One region of the Acidovorax sp. FHTAMBA genome, then DNA from elsewhere that is predicted to be linked to it. Evidence: predicted binding sites of a transcription regulator. Region 1 holds the regulator's gene; each other region holds the start of a gene.
What was found. Region 1 encodes FNR, which switches genes on or off when oxygen is low (the NO sensors DNR and NnrR bind a similar motif). Its sites were predicted from a motif close to TTGATNNNNATCAA; they were not measured.

Region 1 (2,264 bases):
CCAGGTGGGTCGCTGTCAGGCTGCAGATTCCCTACGGGTCAGCGCCAGCGGGTTCCCATGCGGTTCAGTTCGACGTTCAGGCCTTGGGTACTGCGAGCCATGTGACCGAGAAATCGGTGTTTCTGGTCCCGCGCTAGGATGATTGTTTTGTGATGGCACTGTGTGCTCTCAGCCGACTATTTTTCAGGAGTTAACACCATGCCAACCAGTTCTGCACTCAGTGCTGAGCCTTCCGTCCCAGAACCGTGGTGGAAGTTCGGCCATGTCTGGCTGATCATTGCTGGGCCGCTCATCGTGATCGTCGCGGGATTTGTGACGTTGTGGCTGGCGATTTCACGGCCTGATCCCGTGGTGGCCGAGGACTACTATCGCCAGGGCATTGAAATCAACAAGAACCTTGCGGAACCCGAGAAGAGCCTCGCACCCGCGATGAAGGGCCGCAACCATGCGGCTACGCCAGCGCAAGACCAGCCGCGCTGATACACAACGGGCCCCTGCGGCTCATGGCTTGCAAGGGCTTACCCGGAGACAAAACAATGTGGACCCAACGGTTGATGTGGATTGCGTGGCCAGCGTTTCTGATGGCTGGTGTGCTGGAGATGCTGGTCTTTGCCATGGTGGATCCGCAAGATCTGCATTGGTTTGGGCAACCGCTCGCGCTGTCACGGCAGGGGGTCTACACGCTGGCCTTTTTTGCGTTCTGGGCGATCACGATGGCGTCCAGTGCGCTGACCACACTGCTGGCCATGTCACCCTTCGAGCTCAACCGTTGCCCTGTGCCGGAGGGGGAGCGCCCCGATGATTGCCGCAAGACGACTTCCTGCTCCTGAAGGGCTTGCAGGTTGCGGATGGCAGCGCAGTGTTGGCGGGTCAATGGCAGGCGGGCTGGTTGTTCACGATGCGCTTGAGTGCATCGGTTTCGAGAATGCGGACATGGCGCTGTTTGACCTCCACAATGCCTTCTTCCACGAACTTTGAAAAAGTCCGGCTCACCGTCTCGAGCTTCAGGCCGAGATAGCTGCCGATTTCCTCCCGGGTCATGCGCAGCACGAGTTCGGACTGCGAAAAACCTCGCGCATGCAAACGCTGAACCAGGTTCAGCAGAAAAGCTGCGAGGCGTTCTTCAGCACGCATGCTGCCCAGCAACAGCATCACGCCGTGCTCGCGAACGATTTCGCGGCTCATGATCTTGTGCACATGGTGCTGCAGCGCATTGACTTCACGCGACAGTTCTTCGATGCGGTCAAACGGCATGACACAGACTTCTGCGTCTTCCAAAGCCACCGCGTCACACGTATGGTGGTCATTCACGATGCCATCGAGGCCGATGATTTCGCCAGCCATCTGAAAACCCGTCACTTGGTCGCGGCCGTCTTCCGTAGCGACGCAGGTCTTGAAGAAACCGGTGCGGATCGCATACAAGGAGGTAAAAGACTCGCCGTTGCGAAAAAGCGTGCCTCCGCGCTTGATCTTCCTACGCACCGCAACAATTTCATCAATACGCTGAAGTTGCTCGTCGTTCAGGCCAACTGGCATGCACAACTCACGCAGATTGCAGTTGGAGCAGGCGACTTTGATGGTGAGCGGATTCATAAGCACAGGAACAGGTTGGATGTGAGCAAAGGCTCAATATGCCACCGCAGCGGCACTGTGGCGTACGGTTGGGCGACTGACTTACATCAAATTGTCGTCGAAGGGGTCAGTTCTTCGCTTGACGCAGGTCAAGGACAATGGCCTCAGCGTAAGGCACAGTTGCAGTGTACGCAAGGAAATCTCCCATGACCGTTGTCACACCCGACCTGTTGCGCCGCTTTGATGTGCCGGGTCCTCGTTATACCTCTTACCCCACTGCCGACCGATTTGTCGAGGCCTTCGGGAAGGATGACTATGCGCTTGCACTGGAGCAACGGCGCCTGGGCTCGATGGCGAAGGCCTTGCCGCTGTCACTGTATGTGCACATCCCGTTTTGCGAGTCACTATGTTACTACTGCGCCTGCAACAAGATCATTACCAAACACCATGACCGCGCGGAGGTCTATCTCCGCTACCTCAGTCGCGAGATCGACCTGCACACTGCCCACTGCGGGCTGGGCCAGGTCGTGAGCCAGTTGCACCTGGGGGGGGGCACGCCCACTTTCCTGACGGATGATGGGCTGCGTGAGTTGATGGCGATGCTCAAGCGAAGCTTCACGCTCGCGCCAGGCGGAGAGTATTCGATCGAGGTGGATCCGCGCACGGTCAATGCGGACCGCCTTGCGGTGCTG
Region 2 (2,264 bases), 1.5 Mb from region 1:
TTTGATGTCATCGATGGCAAGCGCGAGCAGTTCCTGGGCAAGCTGCAGGAACGCCAGGGCCTGGCCCGCGATGCGGCGGAAAAGCAGCTCAAGGACTGGCAGGACCGCCACCCCGACTTCCGCTTCAACGACTGACAGCCAACGCGCTGCGAGGGTGCGGCGCCAAGCCGCCATGGCAAGCCGCCGCACCCAAAGAACTCCAGTTATTGCTACCAAGACCTGACAACCAGATTTGAGGAGAAAACCATGAAATTCGCACGCACCCTGATTGCTTCCGTCGCTGCCGGCCTGCTGGCCACCTCGGCTTTTGCCATGACCAAGGAAGAGCACAAGACCGCCAAGGACACCATCGAAGCTACCTACAAGGCCGACAAGGACAAATGTGATGCCCTGACGGCCAACGCCAAGGACATCTGCCAGAAGGAGGCCAAGGGCAAGGAAAAGGTGGCCAAGGCCGAGCTCGAAGCCCAGTACAAGCCTAGCGCCAAGAACACCCAGAAAGTCGCCGAAGCACGCGCTGATGCTGCCTACGACGTCGCCAAGGAAAAGTGCGACGACCTGAAGGGCAATGAGAAGGACGTGTGCGAGAAGGACGCCAAGGCCGCCCAGGTGAAGGCCAAGGAGGACGCCAAGGTCGCCGCAGTGCAGGCCAAGCCCGCTGACAGCGCCGCCGAAAAGAACGCCGCTGTTGCTGAAGCCCGCAAGGATGCCAACGCTGAAAAGAATGACGCCAACTACAAGGCTGCCAAGGAGCGTTGCGACGCAATGTCCGGCGATGCCAAATCCAAGTGCGTGGACGACATGAAGCGCATGTACAACAAGAGCTGATCACGCTTCGGCGTGGTAGTGCCTGGGGTGCCTGGGTAAGCCTCGCCATGCCGTGACTCCTCCAAACCCCGCCTTGTGCGGGGTTTTTTGCTGGGGCGGTGGTCGCCGCCTGCCACTTGACGCCCCGCTGACATGCGTCAACACCCGCTGTCGCCCAGCGGCCTAAGCTCGCACCCTTTTTATCTCCGCTGCAAAGGGATTCCCATGGCACAACTCGCTTGGTCGGACGCGCTGGCCCTGAACCTTCCACTGATGGACGACACCCACCGCGAGTTTGTTGAACTCCTGGCGGCGGTGGACGCGGCAGACGATGCCCAGCTGCAGGACGCCTGGCAGTTGCTGGTGGAACACACCCACCATCATTTTGCGCAGGAAGACGCGTGGATGGCGTCTACCCGGTTTGCGTCTGGCAACTGCCACAGCCTGCAGCACCAGGTGGTGCTTCAGGTCATGCGTGAAGGCGCGGCACGCGCTGCCCAGGGCGATCAGAAAGTCTTGCGGGTGATGGCCAGCGAACTGGCCCTGTGGTTTCCGCAGCACGCGCAGAGCATGGACGCAGCATTGGCACTGCACCTGCGCCGCGTGGGGTTCGATCCAGTCTCGGGGGTTGTGCATGCGCCGCACGCCCTGCCGGGCGAACTGATCCAGGGCTGCGGCGGATCGACCTGCTCCGATGTGCAGGAGGAGCCCCGGCCGAGCCCGGCCATGGCCTGAAAGCCCACCGCCGCCGCCTCTCCTGCCGTTGCGCCACGGTCGGCGGTCGTGGCACAGCAGCACCGTGGTTGTACCCGTGCAGTGCTGGCGTAGCTATGGCATGCTGCCAGGTCTCTAGGCAGCGTGGACGGCATTGCCGCTTGGCTCCATGGCAGAAACCGGTTTTCAATGGGTTCCGAACGACGAATCCGCGCGTCTGCAGGCGTTGCAGCGCTACGGCATTCTCGACACGCCGATGGAGCCCGCCTACGACGATCTGGCCCGCATCGCCGCGCACATCTGCCAGGCTCCGGTGGCGCTGATCAGCCTGCTCGACAGCCACCGCCAGTGGTTCAAGGCCTCGGTCGGGCTGGCGGTGGAGGAAACCCCGCTCGACCAGTCGGTGTGCCGGTATGCCGTGCGCCAGCCTGGCGTGTTCATCGTTCCCGATCTGGCGCAGGATGCGCGGTTTGCCCACTTTCACATCGTGACCCAGGAGAACCCGCTGCGGTTCTACGCCGGCGCTCCGCTGGTCACGCCCGATGGGTTTGCACTGGGCACCCTGTGCGTGCTCGACCACCAGCCGCGCGCGCTTTCGCCGCAGTCAGAGGACATGCTGGGCGCTTTGGCGCGGCAGGTGATCCGACTGCTGGAGCTCAAGCGCGCCAACGATCTCCAGGGCCAGATGCTGGCCGATCTGGAAGAGGCACGCCACCAGATGTCGGTGCTGGCCCATACGGACG
Region 3 (2,264 bases), 1.8 Mb from region 1:
GCCAAGGCGGTGGCCGAATTTGCGGAGGCCGACAAGCTGATGGCCGAGCTGGATACCGTGCTGCGCAGCGAGGTGGCCAAATCGGTGGCGGAGCAGGGCCAGGTGTCCAGCGAGACCGAGTGGCTGTTTGTGCTGGCGGTGCTGATCACCGTGGTGGTGGTGGTGCCCACCACGCTGATGAACATGAACTCCATCTGCCGCCCGCTGGAAGACGCACGCAAGATGGCGCAGGCGATTGCAGGCGGCGACCTGTCGCAGCACATTGCCGCCGAGGGCAAGGACGAAGTGGCTGACCTGCAGCGCGCACTGCGCGACATGCAGCAGGGCCTGGGCGCGCTGGTGGCGCAGGTGCGGGACGCCAGCGGCAACATCGCCACCGCCAGCCAGGAGATCGCCACCGGCAATCAGGACCTGTCGCAGCGCACCGAGCAGACGGCCAGCAACGCGCAGGAGGCCGTGTCTTCGCTGTCGCAGCTCACGTCCACGGTGCAGCAGACGGCATCTTCGTCGCAGATGGCCAACCAGCTGGCGGCGTCGGCATCGCAGATGGCCACGCATGGTGGCGGCGTGGTGCAGCAGGCCGTGGCCAGCATGCAGGAGATTTCGGCGTCCAGCCGCAAGATTGGCGACATCATCGGGCTGATCGATTCGATTGCCTTCCAGACCAACATCCTGGCGCTGAACGCGGCGGTGGAGGCTGCCCGTGCAGGTGAGCAGGGCCGCGGCTTTGCCGTGGTGGCCAGCGAGGTGCGCAGCCTGGCCCAGCGAAGCGCGGCGGCGGCCAGCGACATCAAGGGCCTGATCCAGAGCAGCGTGACGGCCGTGGACGGCGGCGTGCGCCATGTGGAAGAAGCGGGCACGGCGATGAAGGACATCGTGGGCAGCGTGCAGCGCGTGGGCGACATCATTGGCGAGATCACCGCCGCGGCGTCCGAGCAGTCGGCCGGTATCGGTCAGGTGAACAGCTCGGTGGGCGAGATCGACCGCATGACGCAGCAGAATGCTGCGCTGGTGGAAGAGTCTGCCGCTGCGGCCGATTCGCTGCGCGAGCAGGCCGCACGCCTTTCGCAGGTGGTGCAGCAGTTCCGTCTGGCGGATTCGACAGGGCACGCGTACGCGGGCCCCGGAGCCACGGGCGCAGCACCGCTGGCCCGCACGGCGCAGGCCCTGGGCACCAACGCGGCCCAGCCCCGGCTTGAGGGCTGATACCTGACGCGCCGCACTGCGGTGAAAAAGTAGCCCCGCTGGCTCCGTCTGCGGGGCTTTCTTTATGGGAGAGGGTGGCCGGTTTATTGACCTGCGTCATGGGTTGGCCGCTTCCTGCATGGCAATCTCGGGGCCTGTGCCTAACCGGGGAGCGCGCCATGTCGTCCATCTGTCTGCGAACCATTCGTGAGGAGCATGCGTCGCTGGCGGCGGTGCTGCAGTCGTTGCACCTGATGCTGAACCAGGGCCCGGGCGACGAGCCCGCGGCGTTCTTTGACGTGATGCGGGCCATGCTGTTCTACATCGACGAGTTTCCAGAGCGCCAGCACCACCCCAAGGAGTCGCAGTGGCTGTTCCCCAAGGTGGCCGAGCGCTCACCCCAGGCGGCCGAGGCCATTGCCCAGCTGGAGCGCGACCACGAAGGCGGCGAGGCGGCGGTGCGTGAGCTGCAGCACCTGCTGCTGGGCTGGGAGCTGATGGGCGATGCGCGCCGCGAGGCGTTTGCCCAGGCGCTGGAGCGCTACATCCGCTTTTACCTGGAGCACATGCGCCTGGAAGAAACCGTGGTGCTGCCCGCCGCGCAGGAATCCCTGCAGCCGGGCGACTGGGCTGCCATCGACGCGGCCTTTGCCAGCAACACCAACCCGCTGGCCCCGGGCAAGCCGCGCGACGCGGCGTATGACCGGCTGTTCACGCGCATCGTGATGCGGGCGCCGAGCCCGATAGGCTTAGGTTCACCCCCCTGAGCGGCTTCGCCGCTTCCCCCGCTCTCGCTACGCGGGCAGGGGGACGCCGCCAGCGTGGCGGGGCGGCCCTTGTGCGGCGGCCCGCGCTAGGCCAGCGCCAGTTTCCACCGGCGCGTGAACCCGGACGCGGCACTCCGTTTTTGCCTGCTCAGGCACCCAGTGCCGGATAGTCCGTATACCCCTCGGCCCCGCCGCCATACAGCGTGGCGCGGTTCACCTCGTTGAGCGGGGCGTTGGCCTTCAGGCGCGCCACCAGGTCGGGGTTGGCGATGAAGGGGCGGCCAAAGGCCACGATGTCTGCGCCGTGGGCCA

Region 2: the regulator FNR is predicted to act here: its motif matches at 956-969, upstream of AAFF19_RS02855 (hemerythrin domain-containing protein).
Region 3: the regulator FNR is predicted to act here: its motif matches at 1,293-1,306, upstream of AAFF19_RS01480 (hemerythrin domain-containing protein).

What each region holds. Positions count from the first base shown of each region.
Region 1 is NZ_CP152407.1:2,143,775-2,146,038, forward strand. It holds gene ccoG (cytochrome c oxidase accessory protein CcoG) at 1-137, shown strand, start outside; gene AAFF19_RS10090 (FixH family protein) at 199-480, shown strand; gene AAFF19_RS10095 (hypothetical protein) at 537-830, shown strand; gene fnr (fumarate/nitrate reduction transcriptional regulator Fnr) at 871-1,593, opposite strand; gene hemN (oxygen-independent coproporphyrinogen III oxidase) at 1,779-2,264, shown strand, end outside.
Region 2 is NZ_CP152407.1:622,565-624,828, forward strand. It holds gene AAFF19_RS02845 (CsbD family protein) at 1-135, shown strand, start outside; gene AAFF19_RS02850 (hypothetical protein) at 247-828, shown strand; gene AAFF19_RS02855 (hemerythrin domain-containing protein) at 1,033-1,542, shown strand; gene AAFF19_RS02860 (sensor domain-containing diguanylate cyclase) at 1,691-2,264, shown strand, end outside.
Region 3 is NZ_CP152407.1:326,575-328,838, forward strand. It holds gene AAFF19_RS01475 (methyl-accepting chemotaxis protein) at 1-1,206, shown strand, start outside; gene AAFF19_RS01480 (hemerythrin domain-containing protein) at 1,365-1,952, shown strand; gene AAFF19_RS01485 (alkene reductase) at 2,101-2,264, opposite strand, start outside.